Immundisolibacter sp.: one gene and its partner. The protein of the gene in region 2 interacts with the protein of the main gene of each other region in a pairwise test. Links are inferred from orthologs where the notes say so. Each region holds a gene or a part of one and is shown on either strand. Other genes may lie near its edges. The genes, in order: ribD and accC.

What was found.
Region 1: the proteins of accC (region 2) and ribD interact in binary tests that used the Escherichia coli proteins (3 or more experiments, as listed by UniProt). The link is inferred for Immundisolibacter sp. from one-to-one orthologs.

Annotation. Positions count from the first base shown.
Region 1 is NZ_JACIZD010000001.1:569,233-580,984, forward strand. Bases 1,630-4,572 are described here. They hold ribD (bifunctional diaminohydroxyphosphoribosylaminopyrimidine deaminase/5-amino-6-(5-phosphoribosylamino)uracil reductase RibD), read right to left. Parts: upstream 3,676-4,572; coding sequence 2,584-3,675; downstream 1,630-2,583. Other genes in these bases: ribBA (bifunctional 3,4-dihydroxy-2-butanone-4-phosphate synthase/GTP cyclohydrolase II), read right to left, coding at 1,630-1,903; H5U26_RS02780 (riboflavin synthase), read right to left, coding at 1,921-2,562; nrdR (transcriptional regulator NrdR), read right to left, coding at 3,672-4,154; glyA (serine hydroxymethyltransferase), read right to left, coding at 4,165-4,572. Outside these bases: transcription antitermination factor NusB, read right to left, coding at 1-274; ribE (6,7-dimethyl-8-ribityllumazine synthase), read right to left, coding at 291-770; more of ribBA, read right to left, coding at 779-1,629; more of glyA, read right to left, coding at 4,573-5,421; H5U26_RS02800 (DNA-3-methyladenine glycosylase I), read left to right, coding at 5,583-6,359; H5U26_RS02805 (efflux RND transporter periplasmic adaptor subunit), read right to left, coding at 6,337-7,476; H5U26_RS02810 (efflux RND transporter permease subunit), read right to left, coding at 7,473-10,655; H5U26_RS02815 (response regulator), read left to right, coding at 10,924-11,613; H5U26_RS02820 (sensor histidine kinase), read left to right, coding at 11,610-11,752. UniProt on the Escherichia coli protein: Converts 2,5-diamino-6-(ribosylamino)-4(3h)-pyrimidinone 5'-phosphate into 5-amino-6-(ribosylamino)-2,4(1h,3h)-pyrimidinedione 5'-phosphate.
Region 2 is NZ_JACIZD010000001.1:315,529-321,539, forward strand. The notes cover bases 3,060-6,011. They hold accC (acetyl-CoA carboxylase biotin carboxylase subunit), read left to right. Parts: upstream 3,060-3,839; coding sequence 3,840-5,183; downstream 5,184-6,011. Other genes in these bases: aroQ (type II 3-dehydroquinate dehydratase), read left to right, coding at 3,060-3,379; accB (acetyl-CoA carboxylase biotin carboxyl carrier protein), read left to right, coding at 3,396-3,827; fmt (methionyl-tRNA formyltransferase), read right to left, coding at 5,208-6,011. Outside these bases: H5U26_RS01515 (cation diffusion facilitator family transporter), read right to left, coding at 1-354; H5U26_RS01520 (sulfurtransferase TusA family protein), read right to left, coding at 329-580; molybdenum cofactor guanylyltransferase MobA, read left to right, coding at 669-1,304; pyk (pyruvate kinase), read left to right, coding at 1,301-2,728; more of aroQ, read left to right, coding at 2,933-3,059. UniProt on the Escherichia coli protein: This protein is a component of the acetyl coenzyme A carboxylase complex; first, biotin carboxylase catalyzes the carboxylation of the carrier protein and then the transcarboxylase transfers the carboxyl group to form malonyl-CoA.

The DNA of each region.
Region 1 (11,752 bases), 250 kb from region 2 along the record:
CGTAGCTGCCCAGCCACAGGATGGCGTGTTCGACCGGGTCGAGCTGCTCCAGTGGGCGATCCAGCAGCGGCGCGATGCGCTGGTCGTACTCGGCGTGCCGGCGGCCGACCTCGGTCAGCAGCTCGTGGAAATATTCGGCGTCGATGTCGCCGAGTTCGCGCTCGGCCAGGAACTGGCTCTCGATGCTGGCCAGGCTGTCATCGCCGCCGGCCAACTGCCATTGATACAGGGCCTGCAGCGCGCCGCGGCGCGCCTTGGAACGGGCTCGGGACATGGGTTCACGCGCTCCGTCAGCCGATGGCGGCCAGCAGGTTGACCATTTCGAGCGCCGACAGGGCGGCGTCGGCGCCCTTGTTGCCGGCCTTGGTGCCGGCCCGCTCGATGGCCTGTTCGATGCTGTCCACGGTCAGCACGCCAAAGGCCACCGGCAGGCCGCTGCCCAGCGCCACCGACGACAGGCCCTTGGCGCACTCGCCGGCCACGTAGTCGAAGTGCGGCGTGGCGCCGCGGATGACGCAGCCGAGCGCGATCAGCGCGTCGACGCGGCCGGACGCGGCCAGGCGCTTGGCAGCCAGCGGTAGCTCGAAGGCGCCGGGCGCCCAGGCAACGGTGATGTCCGATTCCGCCACGCCGTGACGGCGCAGCGTGTCGATGGCGGCGGCCAGCAGGCGCTCGCTGATGAAGTCGTTGAAACGCCCGACGACGATGCCAAAACGGCTGCCGGCACGCGCCGTGAGGCCGCCGGAAAGCAGGGTGTGGGACGCACTCATGACCGGAATCATTCCTCGCGGGCCGCCTCGGGCGGCACGAAATCGACCAGTTCCAGGCCGAAACCGGCAAGACCGTGCAGTTTACGCGGCTTGCCCATGATGCGCATGCGCCCGACCCCGAGCTGGGCCAGGATCTGCGCGCCAACGCCGTACATGCGCAGCTCCGGGTTCGGGTCCAGGCCCGGCAGCGGCACACCCAGGTGACGCATCTTGTAGGCCTGCACTTCGCCCAGCAGGGTCTGGGGCAGGTCGGTGGGACTGAGCAGCACCAGCACGCCGCGACCGGCGTCGGCGATGGTCGCCAGCGCCCGGCGCACGGACCAGCGGTTCGGCGCCTGGGCGCCCAGGATGTCGCGCAGCACGCTGGCCTGCTGCACCCGCGCCAGGGTCGGCTCATCGCGGCGGATATCGCCCATCACCAGCGCCAGGTGCACCTCGCCGTGGTCGTTCTCGTGGAAGGCCACCAGCCGAAAGCTGCCGAATTCGCTCTCGAAGGTACTCTCGGCCACCCACTCGACCGAGCCTTCCTGCTCCACCCGATAGCGGATCAGGTCGGCGATGGTGCCGATCTTGAGGCCGTGCGTCCTGGCGAATTCGACCAGCTGCGGGTAGCGGGCCATGGTGCCGTCTTCGTTCAGGATCTCGACGATCACGGCCGAGGGCTCGAAGCCGGCCAGGCGTGCCAGGTCGCAGCCGGCCTCGGTGTGACCGGCGCGCGTCAGCACGCCGCCCGGCTGCGCGCGCAGCGGAAAGATGTGGCCCGGCATGACGATGTCGTTCGGCCTCGCATCGGGCCGCACCGCCGCCTGCACCGTCACCGCCCGATCGGCAGCCGAAATGCCGGTGGTGACGCCGCTGGCGGCCTCGATCGATACCGTGAAATTGGTAGTGTTCTTGTCGTTGTTGTCGGCCACCATCAGCGGTAGGTTCAGCTGCCGGCAGCGCGCCTCGGTCAGGGTCAGGCAGATCAGGCCGCGGCCGTAGCGGGCCATGAAGTTGATGGCTTCCGGGGTCACGCACTCGCCGGCCAGAATCAGGTCGCCCTCGTTCTCGCGGTCGGCGTCATCCATCAGGATGACCATCTTGCCGGCCCTGATGTCGGCGATGATTTCTTCGGTGCTGTTCAGGTGCATCTTCGGATCGATGGCGTTCATCGGTTCAGGAATCCATGTTCGGCCAGCAGGGCCATGTCGACATCGCCGCCCGTATCGCGCCCCAGCAGGCGCTCCAGGTAGCGGGCCAACAGGTCGACTTCGAGGTTGACGCGGCTGCCGGCGCGCAGCGCGTCGAGGCTGGTGTGGGTCAGTGTGTGCGGCACGATGTTGACACCAAACTGGGCGCCGCTGACGGTGTTGACGGTCAGGCTCACGCCATCCACGGTGATCGAGCCCTTGGCGGCGATGTAGCGGGCCAGCGCCGCGGGGGCACGCAGGGTAAAGCGCTGCGAGCGGCCGTCGGTTTGGCGCGACACGACCTCGCCGACGCCATCCACGTGGCCACTGACGATATGTCCGCCGAGGCGCTCGCCCACCGCCAGCGCGCGTTCCAGGTTCACGCGCTGGCCGACCGACCAGGCGCCCAGCGTGGTGCAGGCCAGTGTCTCGGCCGACACGTCGGCCACGAAGCCGTCGCCGCTGAACTCGACCGCCGTCAGGCACACGCCGCTGACGGCGATGCTCTCGCCAAGCGCGCCGTCGAGTAGCGGCAGGCCCGCGATGCGCAGGCGCGCGTCGGCGCCGCGCCGGTCGATGGCGGCGACCTGGCCGACGGTCTGGATGATGCCGGTGAACATGGCGTGGTGGGCTTCCGGGGGTCAGGCGCGAGCGGCCGGGCGCAGGCGCAGCCGAAGATCGGGGCCGAACGATAGAACGTCCAGCGGTTCCAGGTCGAGCCGCGCGTCCATATGCGGCACCGGCGGCAACTCGAACACCGGCCGGGCGTCGTGCCCGAGCAGGTGCGGTGCAATGTAGACGATCAGTTCGTCGACCAGAGCCGCCGCCAGGAACGCGCCGGCCAGGCGCGGTCCGGCTTCGACCAGCACCTCGTTGCACTGGCGCCGGCCAAGCTCATCGAGCAGCGCGCCAAGGTCGATGCGGCCCGCGCCCGCGGGCAGGGTCACGATCTGCGCCCCGGCCGCGGTCAGCGCGGCGGCTTGCGGTGCGTCCACTTGGCAGGTTGCCACCAGCGTGTTGCCCGGTTCGCGAAGCAGGCGCGCCGTCGGCGGCAACTTCAGCGCGCTGTCGAGCACTACCCGCAGTGGCTGGCTGGCGACGTCCGGCAGGCGCACGGTCAGTTGCGGGTCGTCCGCCAGCACGGTGCCGATGCCGGTGACGATGGCCTGCGAGCGCGCGCGCCAGCGCTGCACATCGGCACGCGCCGCCGGTCCGGTGATCCAGCGCGCGGCGCCATCCGCCAGCGCGCTGCGCCCGTCCAGGCTCTGCGCCATCTTCACCCGCACATACGGCCGCCCGGTCGCCATGCGCTTGATGAACCCCGGGTTCAGCGCCGCGGCCTCATCGGCGAGCAGGCCGCATTCGACATCGATACCGGCCTCGCGCAGCAGCGCAAGCCCCTTGCCGGCCACCTGCGGGTTCGGATCCTGCATGGCCGCCACCACGCGGGCGACGCCGGCGCCGATCAGCGCCTCGGTGCAGGGCGGCGTGCGGCCGTGGTGGGCGCACGGTTCGAGCGTCACATAGGCCGTGGCGCCGCCGGCCCGCGGGCCGGCTTCCAGCAGTGCGTTGACCTCGGCATGCCCCTCGCCGGCGCGGCGGTGGTAGCCCTCGCCAACCACCGCGCCATCACGCACCAGCACGCAGCCGACCAGCGGATTGGGCGCCGCGGTGTAACGCCCGCCCTCGGCCAGGGCCAGGGCGCGGCGCATCCAGTGGGCGTCGTCGGTCACGGCTCAGGCGGCCGACCAGTGGGCAGGCCGGCCTGCTCCAGGCGCTCCACTTCGTCCCGAAACGCGCGCAGGTCCTCGAAGCTGCGGTACACGGACGCAAAGCGCACGTAAGCGACCGGGTCCAGCACCCGCAGCTCGTCCATCACCCACTCGCCAAGCTGCAGCGACGGGCACTCGCGCTCACCCAGGCTGAGCAGCTTGCGCTTGATGCGCACCAGCACCGCGTCCACCTGATCGCTGCGCACCGGGCGTTTTTCGAGCGCCCGCTCCATGCCGGCGCGCAGCTTGGCCTCGTCGAAGGGCACCCGGCCGCCGTCGCGCTTGACGATGCGCGGCCAGGACAGCTCGGCCTGCTCGAAGGTGGTGAAGCGCGCGCCGCAGGTCAGGCATTCGCGCCGGCGGCGCACTCGATCGCCTTCTTCGGCCAGGCGCGAATCCACCACGCGGGTGTCGGGCGCGGCGCAGAATGGGCAGCGCACGACGGCAGGCCTAGTCGCCGTAGACCGGGAAGCGCTGGCACAGCGCCAGCACCTGCGCCTTGACGCGCTGCTGCACGGCCGTGTTTTCGAGATCATCGAGCAGGTCGCAGATCCAGCCAGCCAGCTCGCGCACTTCCGCCACGCCAAAGCCACGGGTGGTCGACGCTGGCGTGCCGATGCGGATACCGCTGGTCACGAACGGGCTTTGCGGGTCGCCCGGCACGGCATTCTTGTTGACCGTGATGTTGGCCGCGCCCAGCGCCGCCTCGGCCGCCTTGCCGGTCAGGCCCTGGTCGATCAGGTCGACCAGGAACAGGTGATTGTCGGTGCCGCCAGAGACCACCTTGTAGCCGCGATTGACGATCACATCGGCCATCGCCCGGGCGTTGTCCACCACCGCGCGCTGATAGTCCTTGAAGTCAGGTTGCAGCGCCTCCAGGAAGGACACCGCCTTGGCCGCGATGACGTGCATCAACGGCCCGCCCTGGCCGCCCGGAAACACGGCGGAATTAAGCTTTTTCTCGATGTCCGGGTTGGCGCGGGCCAGGATCAGCCCGCCGCGCGGCCCGCGCAGGGTCTTGTGGGTGGTGGAGGTGGTGACGTCGGCGATTTGAACCGGATTCGGATACAGCCCGGCCGCCACCAGGCCGGCCACGTGCGCCATGTCGACCACCAGGTAGGCGCCGACCGCATCGGCGATGGCCCGGAAGCGATGCCAGTCCATGGCCCGCGAGTAGGCGCTGAAGCCGGCGACGATGACCTTGGGCCGGCACTCGCGCGCCAAGTGCTCGACCTGATCGTAATCGACCAAGCCGGTGGCGATGTCGATGCCGTACTGCACGCCCCGATAGATCTTGCCCGAGAAGCTGACCGAGGCACCGTGCGTCAGATGCCCGCCGTGGGCGAGGCTCATGCCCAGCAGCGTGTCGCCCGGCTCCATCAGCGCCATGAACACCGCGGCGTTGGCCTGCGAGCCCGAATGCGGCTGCACGTTCGCGTAATCGGCGCCGAACAGCTCACGCGCCCGCTCGATGGCCAGCCGCTCGGCCACGTCCACGTACTCGCAGCCGCCGTAGTAGCGGCGCCCCGGATAGCCCTCGGCGTACTTGTTGGTCAGCTGCGAGCCCTGCGCCGCCAGCACGCGCGGGCTGGCGTAGTTCTCAGACGCGATCAGCTCGATGTGCTCTTCCTGGCGGCGCACCTCGTCCTGCATGGACTGCCACAGCTGGGGGTCGAAATCGGCAATGGTCAGGGCGCGGCTGAACACGGGCTTCACTCCGGAAGAGGCGTCGGCAGGAACGCGGCGTCACGCGCCGGGTCGACAGCGGGGGCGGGCGGACTAGTTTATCAGGCCGCCCCCGATCATCCGGGCACCCCACGGGCGGTTTGTTACCATCCGCCAGCCCCTGAATCTGCCCTGCCCACGCCGTGAAGCTGACCGATACCGCACAGCTCGCCGACCTGCACGCCCGCATCGACGCCGCCTGCCAGCGCCTGGAGATAGACGGCGCGCAGGGCCTGCCCGATCCGGCCGAATGGGCCATCCTGCCGCGTCACGACGACGACCGGGCGCTGTTCGAGGAGCTGTGCTTCCATATGTTCGCGGCCGGTTTCTCGCGCGAGGTGGTGCGCCAGAAATGGCCGGCCACGCGCAGCGCCTTTGCCGATTTCGACATCGCCGAACTGGCCGGCTGGGATGGCGCTCGGCTGGAACCGCTGGTCACCGACCGGGCGCTGATCCGCAACCGGCGCAAGATCGAATCGGTGGTGCACAACGCCGGCGTGGTGCAGGCGCTGGCCGCCGAACACGGCTCGTTCAGGGCCTGGCTGGGCAGTTATGCGGCCGGGCAACTGCATGTGCTGCACAAGGAGATTGCGCGCCGCTTCGCCAGCGTGGGACCGAGTGCCGGCGAGTGGTTTCTGCTCACGGCCGGCTTCGCATACTACTTTCGCACCGACCACGCGCAGCGCCTGTTGCAGCGGCTGGGCCTGCTGCCGGCGCGGGTGCGGCCCGAGGATTTCAACACCGTGATGGAATCGGTGCATCAGGCCAGCGGCGCCAGTCGCTGGGCGGTCAGCGCGCAGATGTTTCGCTTCGCCAGCGGTTTTCACCTGCGCGAGGGCATTTGCCAGGAATCGCCGCGCTGCCCCAAATGCCCGCTATGGGATTACTGCGACCACTTCAATCAGGCCGGGACTGGCTGATGCGTACCTGCATGCCCGGTTGCAGCAAAACGTTGGGGCTGAGCACCACCCTGGCGTCGCGCTCGAGGCCGGTGACAACCTCGATCTTGGCGCCCAGATTGCGCCCCACGGTAACCGGCAGCAGTGCGTAGCGCTGATCGGTGCCGATCACGCCTACCACGCTGCGCCCGGCCTGGTTGCCCACGGCCCTGGCCGGCACCAGCAGCGCAGCGGGCCGGCGCAGCAGCAATTCCGCTTCGCCCACCAGGCCGGCCGGCAGGCGCAAGCCCGGATTGGCCATCGAAAGCTCCACCCGCAGGGTGCCCAGCTGCGGATCGATGGCACCGGAGCGGCGTGTCAGGTGCGCCTCGAACACCTCGCCTGGCATCTCCTCGAAGCGCAGCCTGGCGCTGCCTTGCGCCGGCAGGTGCACGGCGGCGGCCTGGGGCACGTCCAGCTCCACGCGCAGTTCATCGAGCCGGACCAGGCGGAACAGCGGACGGTCATCGCCTGTGCTGCTGCCGGAAACGTAGTCGCCGCGCTCGATGTGGCGCTCGGCAATGGTGCCGGAAAACGGCGCCCGCACGGTCTGGAACGACTGCAACTGGCGCAGGTGTGCCAGTTCGGCCTGGGCGGCGTCGCGGTCGGCAAGCGCCTTGGCCAGCGCGGCCTCGCGCTCGTCCAGCAGCTGCTGCGACAGCCAGCCGCGCTGCGCCAGGGGCCGGCTGCGCTCGACGCTGGTGCGCGCCAACTGCAGGGAGGCCCGCGTTTGCGCCAGCAAAGCCGCGGCCCGTTGCGCCTGGCGGTCGATCTCGGGCGCCGAGATCACCGCCAGCACCTCACCTTTCTGGACCCGGTCGCCGATGTCGACGCGCCGCTCGGCGATGAAGCCGGTGGCACGCGCGCGAATCAGCGCCTGCTCGACCGGCGCCGTGCGCGCCGGCAGGCGTATCAACTCGGCAGCCGCGGTCGGTTCGGGAAGCACGGTGCGCACCAGCGGTATCGCCACGGGCGGTGCCTCGGGCCCGGTCGCCCCGGCGGAGGGCTGGCCGCAGGCGGCGAGCGTCAGCAGCGCCAGCAACAGGCCGCCGGCGCGCAGTGCGCGGCCGGCAAGTCCGGTCGGTCGAGGGTGCGTCATGGGTGGTCCTGCGCCGGTTGCATCAATTGAGCCTGGTGGTGCCGCGCCACGGCGCCGCGACCGGCGAAGCGCGCATACAGCAGCGGCACGATCAGCAGCGTGGCCACCGTACCCAGCAACAGGCCGCCGACTACCGCGCGCCCGAGCGGCGCGTTCTGCTCGCCGCCTTCACCCAGGCCAAGCGCCATCGGCAAGGTGCCGACGATCATGGCCAGTGCGGTCATCAACACCGGCCGCAGGCGGGTGGTGGCGGCCTCGGTCGCGGCAGCCAGAGCGCTTTGACCGGCGGCCAGGCAGTCGCGGGCGAAGCTGCCGACCAGCACGCTGTTGGCGGTGGAGACGCCAACCACCATGATCACGCCCATCAGGGCGGGCACCGAGACCGGCGTGCCGGTCAGCCACAGCGCGAAAACCGCGCCGGACAGCGCAAACGGCAGCCCGCCCAGGGTCAGCAGCGGCAGGCGCCAGGACTGGAAATTCACCGCCAGCACCAGAAACACCAGCACGGCGGCGATCGCCAGCCCGCCGGCGAGCTGCGCATAGGCTTGCGCCATCAGCCGGGCCTGGCCGGCGACCTCGATCCGGTTGTCGGGCTGTTGCTGGGTGCGCAAGGTCTCGAGCAGGCGCTCGACGTCGTCGTTGACCGCCCCCAGGTCGCGGCCGGCGACATTGGCCAGCACGTCGATCGTCGGCGCTAGCGTGGTGCGGCTGATCAGCGCCGGCATCCGGCGCGCCTCGACGCTGGCGATGGTCCGCAGGCTGACGGTGCCCCCGCTGCTGCCGCGCACCCGGATGTTGAGCAGGTCCTCGATGCCCGGCAAACGGGCGGGCGGGGCCTGCACCTGAACCGTGTAGGAACTGCCGGCGGCATCGTCGGCCCAATAGCTGGGGCTGACCGTCCCTGCCGACCCCAACAAGCCCAGCAGCGCGTCGCCCACATCGCGCTGGCTCACGCCCAGTTGCAGCGCGCGCACGCGATCGATCCGGATGAAGTACTCGGGCAGATTCGGCACCTGGCGCTGGATCACGTCGACCACGCCGGGTATCTCCCGCAAGCGTTCCATCAAGGTGCCGGCGAGCGCCAGGTTGCCGGCCACGTCGCGCCCGAGCAGGCGAATGTCGAGCAGGCTCGGCCAGCGGCCCGACAGGGTCTGCGCGGTGGCATCGGCAGCCAGCGCATGCAGCGCGAGGGATGGAAAGCGCGTGGCCAGGCGCTGGCGGATTGCGGACAGGTAATGCGCCGCCGGCGCATGCTCGGGGGTGAGCTGTATCAGCAGCTCGCCGTCGAAGCTGCCGATCACCGGGCTCGTCACCCAGGCCAGATTGACCGGGTCCGGCGCGCCCAGGTTCTCGGCGATGCCGGCGATCTCCTCGGCCGGGATGATGCGGCGAATCTCGCGCTGCACGTCGGCAAACAGGCGCGCCGTGTCCTCCAGGCGCGTGCCGGGGGGTGCCCGCAGGTAGAGGCGGATGAGCCCGGCGTCGGTGCTTGGAAAAAACTCGCGCCCCAGGTTCACGGCGGCGGCCAGGCCCAGCAACAGGACCAGCAGCGCCGCGGCCGAGACCGGCCAGAAACGCGGCAGCAGCCGATCCAGCAGCCGCCGGTAAGCCGCCTGCAGCGCCTCCAGGCCGTGTTCCAGCGCCGCGTGCAAGCGCGAGAGGCCCCGCCCGGGCGCGCCTGCCGTGGCCCGGCGCCCGAGCTCCGGCGCGAGCATCAGATAGGCCAGCGTCGGCACCAGCGTGCGCGACAGGACGAAGGAGGCGATCAAGGCAAAGATCACCGCCAGCGCCAGCGGCGCGAAGATGTAGCGCGCCACCCCGCTGAGCATGAACATCGGCGTGAAGACGATGCAGATGCTCGTGGTCGACACGAACTCGGCAAATACCACTTGCTGCGCGCTGCGCAAAATCGCCTCGCGTAACGGCCAGCCCGCTGCGGCGTTGCGGTTGATGTTTTCGATCTCCACCAGCGCGTTGTCGACCAGCAGGCCGATGGCCAGCGCCAGCCCGCCCAGGGTCATCAGGTTGAAGCTGTGGCCACTGGCCAGCAGGCCGCATACCGACGCCAGCAAGGCCAGGGGTATCGAGGTCAGGACGATCAGCGTAGAGCGCCAGGAGCCCAGAAACAGCAGCACCACGCTGGCCACCAGCAGCGCCACCACGACGCCCTCCTTGACCACGCCGCCGATTGCCGCGCGCACGAACTGCGACTGATCGAACAGCGGCTCGATCCGCATGCCCGCCGGGGCGGCGGCCCGGATCTGCGGCAGGCGCGCGAGCAAGGCATCGACGATATCCACGGTCGAGGCATTGCCAAGCTTGAGCAGTTGCACGATGACCGCGTTGTTGCCGTCCAGGCGCGCGATGTTGGTCTGTAGCGCCGCGCCATCGCGTACGTTGGCCACATCGCGCAGCAGGATCACCCGCTCGCCGACGGTGCGCAGCGGCAGGTTCTCGAACGCCGCGACCTGGGTCGGGCTGGCGTTGACGGTCACCTGCAGTTCGCGCCCGCCTTCGCGCAGCACCCCGGAGGGCAGGGTCAGGTTTTGCGCGTTGACGGCCTGGATGACATCGCTGGGGGCCAGCGCGTGCGCCCGCAGCGCCGCCGGATCGAGGTCGATCATCACCTGCCTTTGCGCGCCGCCGTAGGGCAAGGTCATGCGCACGCCGGGAATGGTCTGGATGAGTCCGCGCAGTCGCAGCCTGGCAAAATCGAAAATCTGCGCATCGTCGAGCGTGTCCGACGACAGCGCCAGCTGCACGATGGGCACGCTGGACTGCGAATAGCGCACGATGATCGGCGGCGTGGCGCCCGGCGGCAGACGGCGCAAGATGGTCTGCGAGATCGCCGTGACCTGGGCGATCGCCAGCTCGACGTCGACGTAGGGCTGAAAGTCCACGGCGATGATGCTGGCGCCGCTGAAGGTCTCGGCCCGCACCTCGCGCACGTCGTCGACGTTGTTGAGAATGGAGACCTCGCTGAACGAGGCGACCTTGGTCGCCATCTCGCGGGCATTGAGCCCGCTGTAGGTCCAGATGACCGTCACCGCCGGAATGTCGACCCGCGGCAGGATGTCGGTGGACATGCGCCGCGCCGCCAGCACCCCGAACAGCAGGATCGCGATCACCAGCACGCCGACGCTGTAGCGGTGGTCCAAGGCGTAACGGACTATCCACATGGCGGCCGCCGCCGTGGATACACCCGCGCAGCGATCGCCGGGCCGGGCTGCCAAAAAACGGGTCGAGCAGGATGCATGGGGGCGTCTGGGGCGTGGCGGGTGCGTTGATCCTTGGCCACCGGCATTAAGGCAGCGTTAACGCCCGGGTCGGCAGCCAACCGTCCGGCAGCCGTGGGGATGCGCCGGCGCTGCCGGGCCGCTGGGCAGCGGCGATCGGCGCGCCAGGAGCGCGCTGGCCGCCCCGGGCCCATTTTTGCGAGGTGTGACGATGCACGTGTTGTTGATCGAGGACGACGCCCTGGTGGGCGCCGGCATCGAGGCCGGGCTGCGCCTGCACGGCCTTGCGGTCGATCGCCTAAGCACCGTGACTGAAGCCGACGCGGCCCTGCAGGCGTTTCACACCGATGTAGTGATCCTCGACCTCGGACTGCCCGACGGCAGCGGCATGACGCTGCTGGCGCGCCTGCGCCAGCGCGGCGACAGCGTCCCGGTGCTGGTGCTCACCGCCCGCGATGCGGTGAAGGACCGGGTCGCCGGTCTGCGGGCCGGGGCCGACGACTACCTGCTCAAGCCTTTCGATCTCGATGAGCTGGTGGCGCGGCTGCAGGCGCTGCTGCGGCGGGCCGGCGGGCACAGCCAGCCGATGCTGGTGCACGGTCCGCTGCGCCTGGACCCGGTGAGCCGGCAGGTATGGCTGCACGACGCGCCGGTCAGCCTGTCGCGCCGCGAGCTGGCCTTGCTCGAGGTCTTGCTGCACTCACGGCGCGCGGTTTTGAGCGCCGAGCAGCTCAAGGACAGCCTGTACGGCTTCGAGGCGGAAGTGGAGAGCAACGCCGTCAACGTGCACATCCACCATCTGCGCCGCAAGCTCGGCAGCGGCATCGTCAAGACGGTGCGCGGCCTCGGTTACCAGCTGGGCGAGCCGGCGCCGCTGCCCACCGACCAGGTGCCGACATGAGCCTGCAGCGCCGGCTGCTGGCCACGCTGGGCCTGTCGCTGTGCCTGCTGTGGGGCGCCGCCGCGGCCTGGCTGCTGCGCGACCTGCACCGACAATGGGCCACGACGCTGGATCAGCGCCTGGCGGCATCGGCACGCAT
Region 2 (6,011 bases):
CGGCTCGCCGCTTAGCAGGCGCTGGGCGGCACGCAGGCTGATGCCGGCGGCGGTTGCCAGCAGCACCGCACCCAGAAACACCGACACCAGCGTCTCGATGCGGCCATGGCCGTACGGGTGCTTGCTGTCCGGGGCGCGCGAGCCCTGGCGCGCGCCGTACAGCACCGCCATGTCGCTGAACAGGTCCGAAGTCGAATCGATGGCGTCGGCGATCAGCGCCTGCGAGTGGGCGAAGATGCCACCGGCAAACTTGATCACGGCCAGGAACAGGTTGATGCCGGCCGCGATCAGCGTCACCCGCCGCCCGGCCTGGTAACGGCTGCCGCCTTCAGGCTGGGCGCTGGTCGCCGGCATCGCCGCCCACCTCCAGGATGATGGTCACCACGCCGTCGCGCTCGAAACTGTCGATGTGGCGGTGGCCGTTGATGCGGCACCAGGCGGGAATATCCGCCAGCACGCCGTGGTCGGTGCACCGCACTTCCAGCACGTCACCCGGGGCCAGTTCGCGAATCTTCGCCTGCGTGCGCAGCACCGGCAACGGGCACAGGAGGTAGCGGGCGTCGAGGGTATGATGGGCCATGGTCGTGGAGGGCCGTGACGGCGCAACGGTGCGCCTGCCGCCTCCCCGCAGCGCGCGAAGACAGCGCGAAAGGATAGCGCGTCGGCTCATGCCCGGTCACCTTGCAGCCAGCCCCGAGTCAAAGCTGTCGACGACTGCCGTCACCGGCCTGATCCTGGCCGGCGGAGGCGGCAGGCGCCTGGGCGGCATCGACAAGGGCCTGCTCGAACTCGACGGCGAACCGCTGGTGCAGCACGTGGCGCAGCGCCTCGTGGGCCAGGTCGGCACGCTGCTGCTGAGCGCCAACCGCAATCTGGACCGCTACCGCGCACTCGGCTTCGCGCCACTTACCGACGATCCGTACCGCGACGCCGGCCCGCTGGCCGGCCTGCGGGCCGGACTTATGGCCTGTGCCACGCCCTGGCTGCTGGCGGTGCCCTGCGACATGCCGTTTCTGCCGGTCGATCTGGGCCAGCGCCTGCTGCAGGCCGCGCCAGCCGACGACCCGCGTGCCAGGGTGCCCTGGGACGGCCAGCGCCACCACTACGCCTGCCTGCTGCTGCCGCGCACCGCGCTGGCGCAGGTGGAAACCGCACTTGATTCCGGCCGGCGCAGCGTGCGCGAACTGCTGCACGCAATCGGCTGGATCGGCGTGGATTTTGCTGCATCGGACCCACAGGCCTTCTGCAACATCAATGCGCCGGCCGATCTCGCCGCCCTCGAATGCCCCGCGGAGTCCCCATGACTGTCCAGCGCCAGACCCGCATCGTCGCCACCCTCGGTCCGGCCACCGACCCGCCGGGCGTGCTCGCGCAGATGCTGCGCGCCGGCCTGAACGTGGCGCGCATCAATTTCTCGCACGGCCAGCGCGCCGACCATGAGCGACGCATCGCCGCCCTGCGCGCGGCGGCCCAGGAAGTCGGCTGCGACGTGGCCGTGCTGGCCGACCTGGCCGGTCCGAAGGTGCGCGTGCGCGGCTTCCGGGACGGGCCGATAAACCTGGTTGCCGGCGCGCACTTCTGCATCGACGCCTCGCTCGGCGAGCAGGACGGCGACATCAACGCCGTGGGCACCGACTATGCCGAGCTGGCACAGGACGTCGCGCCCGGCGACCGCCTGCTGCTCAACGACGGCCTGATCCAGCTGCGCGTGCTTGCTGTGCAGGGCGAGGCCGTGCACTGCGAGGTCGAGGCCGGCGGCGTGCTCTCCAACCACAAGGGCATCAACAAGCAGGGCGGTGGCCTGTCGGCCGGCGCGCTGACCGCCAAGGACCGCGAGGACATCCCCATCGCCGCGGCGCTTGAAGTCGATTATCTGGCCGTCTCTTTCGTGCGCCGGGCACTGGACATCGAGCTGACGCGCGAGTTGCTGCGCGGCGCCGGCGGCCACGGCCGCATCGTGGCCAAGATCGAGCGCAGCGAGGCGGTGGCGGCGCTCGAAAGCATCGTCGAGGCGGCCGACGCGGTGATGGTGGCGCGCGGCGACCTGGGGGTGGAGATCGGCGACGCCGAGCTGCCCGGCGTGCAGAAACGCATCATCGCCGTGGCGCGCGAGCTGAACCGGCCCTGCATCACCGCCACGCAGATGATGGAGTCGATGATCGAAAACCCGGTGCCGACCCGCGCCGAGGTGCTGGACGTGGCCAACGCCGTGATGGATGGCACCGACGCCGTGATGCTGTCGGCCGAGACCTCGGTCGGCGCCTACCCGGTGCGGGTGATCGAAACCGTGGCACGGATTTGCCTGGGCGCCGAGCGCTACCCGGTCACCGAGCGCTCAGCGGCGCAGTTCGAGAGCCACTTCGCGCGTACCGACGAGGCCATCGCCATGGCTGCCATGTACGTGGCACGCAATGGCCGCATCAGCGCCGCCGTGGCGCTCACCGATTCCGGCCATACCGCACTGCTGCTGTCGCGCCTGCTGCATGGCATCCCGATTTTTGCGATGACCGAACACGCCCGCACGCGCCGCCGACTGGCCCTGATGCGTGGCGTGACGGCAGTCAATTTCGACCGTGGCGCGCGTCCCTACGAGCGGGTGGCACAGGACGCGCTGGAACTGTTGAAAGCCCGCGGCCTGCTCAGTACCGGCATGCGCGTGCTGATCACCAAGGGCGATCAGCCCGGCTCCGGGCGTTCCAATACCTTGCTGTTGATGGACGTGGGCTGAGCGGGCAACGCCGCCCTGGCGCGAGCGACGGGCGCGCCCACACCTGAAGGCATCGAGGGCGCCGGCTCCAGGCACCGCGCAAGACAAGGAGCCACCATCGATCGCCGCAAAGCTTGCGCCCGGTTTCGCACCTGTTCGCCGCCGATGTGGACAATTCGCGGCCGATGGCCAAGAATCCGCGGCCCACGCCCACCGGCAGCCCGCATGGCCAAGATCCTGTTATTGCACGGCCCGAACCTGAACCTGCTCGGATGCCGCGAACCGGCCATTTATGGCCACGACACACTGTCCGACATCGACGCCCGGGCGACGGCGCAGGTCACCGCAGCCGGCCACGAGCTGCTTTGCCGGCAGAGCAACGCCGAACACCAGCTGATCGACTGGGTGCAGGCGGCGCCCGGCGAGGGTGTGGCGATCATCGTCATCAACCCCGGCGGCTACACGCACACCAGCGTCGCCCTGCGCGACGCGCTGGCGGCGGTGGCGCTGCCGTTCATCGAAGTTCACCTGTCGAACGTGGCGGCGCGCGAGCCGTTTCGCCGGCACTCGTATTTTTCCGACCTGGCGCTGGGCACCATCAGCGGTCTTGGCGCGCTCGGCTACGAGCTGGCGCTGACCGCAGCGCTGCGCCGGCTTGGCAACCCAAACTGACAACCCAAGGATCCCGATGGACATCCGCAAGATCAAGAAGCTCATGGAGCTGGTGGAACAATCCGGCATCAACGAGCTCGAGGTGCGCGAGGGCGAGGAGTCGATCCGCCTGAGCAAGGCGCCCGCCGGCGTGATGATGACGCCCGTGGCCGCGCCAGCGGCCGCGCCCGCCGTGGTGCCAGCAGCTGTTGCCGCGGCGCCGGCCCAGCCGGCCGGGTACACACAGACCGCCCCGATGGTCGGCACCTTCTACCGGGCACCGTCCCCGGACAGTCCGCCGTTCGTCGAGGTCGGCAAGCAGGTGGCGGCCGGGGACGTGATCTGCATCATCGAGGCCATGAAACTGATGAACCAGATCGAGGCCGACAAGGCCGGCGTGGTGGCCGCCATCCTGGTCGAGGACGGCCAGCCGGTGGAATTCGGCCAGCCGCTCGTCGTCATCGCCTGACGGGCGCGCGCCATGTTCTCCAAAGTGGTGATCGCCAACCGCGGCGAGATTGCGCTGCGCGTGCTGCGCGCCTGCCGGGAGCTGGGCATCGGCACGGTGGCGGTGCACTCCACCGCCGACCGCGAACTGATCCACGTGCGCCTGGCGGACGAATCCGTGTGCATCGGACCGCCGGAGCCGAGCAAGAGCTACCTGAACATCCCGGCCATCATCGCCGCCGCCGAAGTCACGGACGCCGAGGCCATCCACCCCGGCTACGGGTTCCTGTCCGAGAACGCGCAGTTCGCCGAAAGCGTCGAGCAGAGCGGTTTCGTGTTCATCGGCCCGCGGCCGGACACCATCCGCCAGATGGGCGACAAGCTCGCCGCCATTGCCCTGATGAAGGAACTGGGCGTGCCGACGGTGCCCGGCTCGGGCGGGCCGCTGGGCGATGACGAGGCCGAAAACCTGCGCATCGCCGCCGACATCGGCTACCCGGTGCTGATCAAGGCGGCCGGCGGCGGCGGCGGGCGCGGCATGCGCGTGGTGCATACGGAGGCTGCCCTGAACGGCGCCATCGCCACCACCGGCCGCGAGGCCGGTGCGGCCTTCGGCAACCCCGTCGTGTACATGGAAAAGTACCTGACCCAGCCGCGGCACATCGAGTTCCAGGTGCTCGGCGACGGCGAGGGCGCGGCCATTCACCTTGGCGAGCGCGACTGCTCCGTCCAGCGCCGCCACCAGAAGGTGATCGAGGAAGCGCCCGCGCCGGGCATCACCCAGGAGCAGCGCCTGCGCATGGGCGAGCTGTGCGCCAGCGTGTGCCGGCAGATGCGCTACCGCGGCGCGGGGACCTTCGAGTTCCTGTACGAGAACGGCGAGTTCTACTTCATCGAAATGAACACCCGCATCCAGGTGGAACACCCGGTGACCGAGGCGATCACCGGCGTCGACCTGGTGCGCGAGCAGCTGCGCATCGCGGCCGGCCTGGGCCTGGGCTACCGGCAGGAAGACATCACCTGGCGCGGGCATGCCATCGAGTGCCGCATCAATGCCGAAGACCCGGTCAGCTTCGTGCCCTCGCCGGGGCGGGTGACGCAGTTCCACGCACCGGGCGGGCCGGGTATTCGCTTCGACTCGCACCTGTACGACGGTTACGCCGTGCCGCCGAATTACGATTCGATGGTCGGCAAGCTGATCGCCCACGGCGCCGACCGCGACATTGCCCTGGCGCGCGTGCGCACGGCGCTGCTGGAACTGATCGTGGACGGCATCAAGACCAACACGCCGCTACATTTGCGCCTGGTCGACGAGGGCGATTTCCGCCGCGGCGGGGTCAGCATTCACTACCTGGAAAAGCTGCTGGCCAACGCCTGATTTCGGATCAGGCCGGCGCCCCCCTCAACCTGGGGTGGGCGCTTCCAATTGCTCACCGGCCACCAGCTTTCGCCCGGCCAGGAATTCCCGCGCCGGCAACATGCGTCCGCCTTCCGGCTGCACATGGGTGAGCAACAGGCTGCCCGCGCCACAGGCCACCTCAATGCCCGACGGCCCGGCGCTGAGCACCTGTCCCGGCGGTCCGCTGCCAAGGCCCAGCTGTGCCCCGCCGACACGCAGCCGCTGGCCTCGCCACACGGTCCACGCCAGCGGCACCGGGGCAAAGGCGCGCACGGTGCGTTCCAGCACTTGCGCCGGTTGCGTCCAGTCCAGCTGCGCCTCGCGCTTGTCGATCTTGGCGGCGTAACAGGCGCCCTCGGCCGGCTGGGGTGTGGCGACCGCGACACCGGCCTCGAGACCTGCCACCACCTCAATCAGAGCCTCCGCGCCGAGCTGGGCCAGGCGCTCGCGCAGGCTGCCGCCGGTGTCGTCCGGCAGAATGGGCGTCGCGCGCTGCAGAAACACCGGCCCGGTGTCCAGACCGACATCCATCTGCATGATGCACACGCCGGTCTGGGCATCGCCGGCCAGCAGCGCCCGCTCCACCGGCGCCGCACCGCGCCAGCGCGGCAGCAGCGAGCCGTGCACGTTGAGCGCGCCCAGGCGCGCCGCGCCCAGGATGGCCGGCGGCAGAATCAGGCCATAGGCCACCACCACCAGCAGATCCGGCGCGAAGGCCGACAGTTCGGCGACGGCCTCGGCCGTGCGCAGGCTGGCCGGCTGACGCACCGCGAGTCCCGATGCCAGCGCCGCCTGTTTGACCGCCGA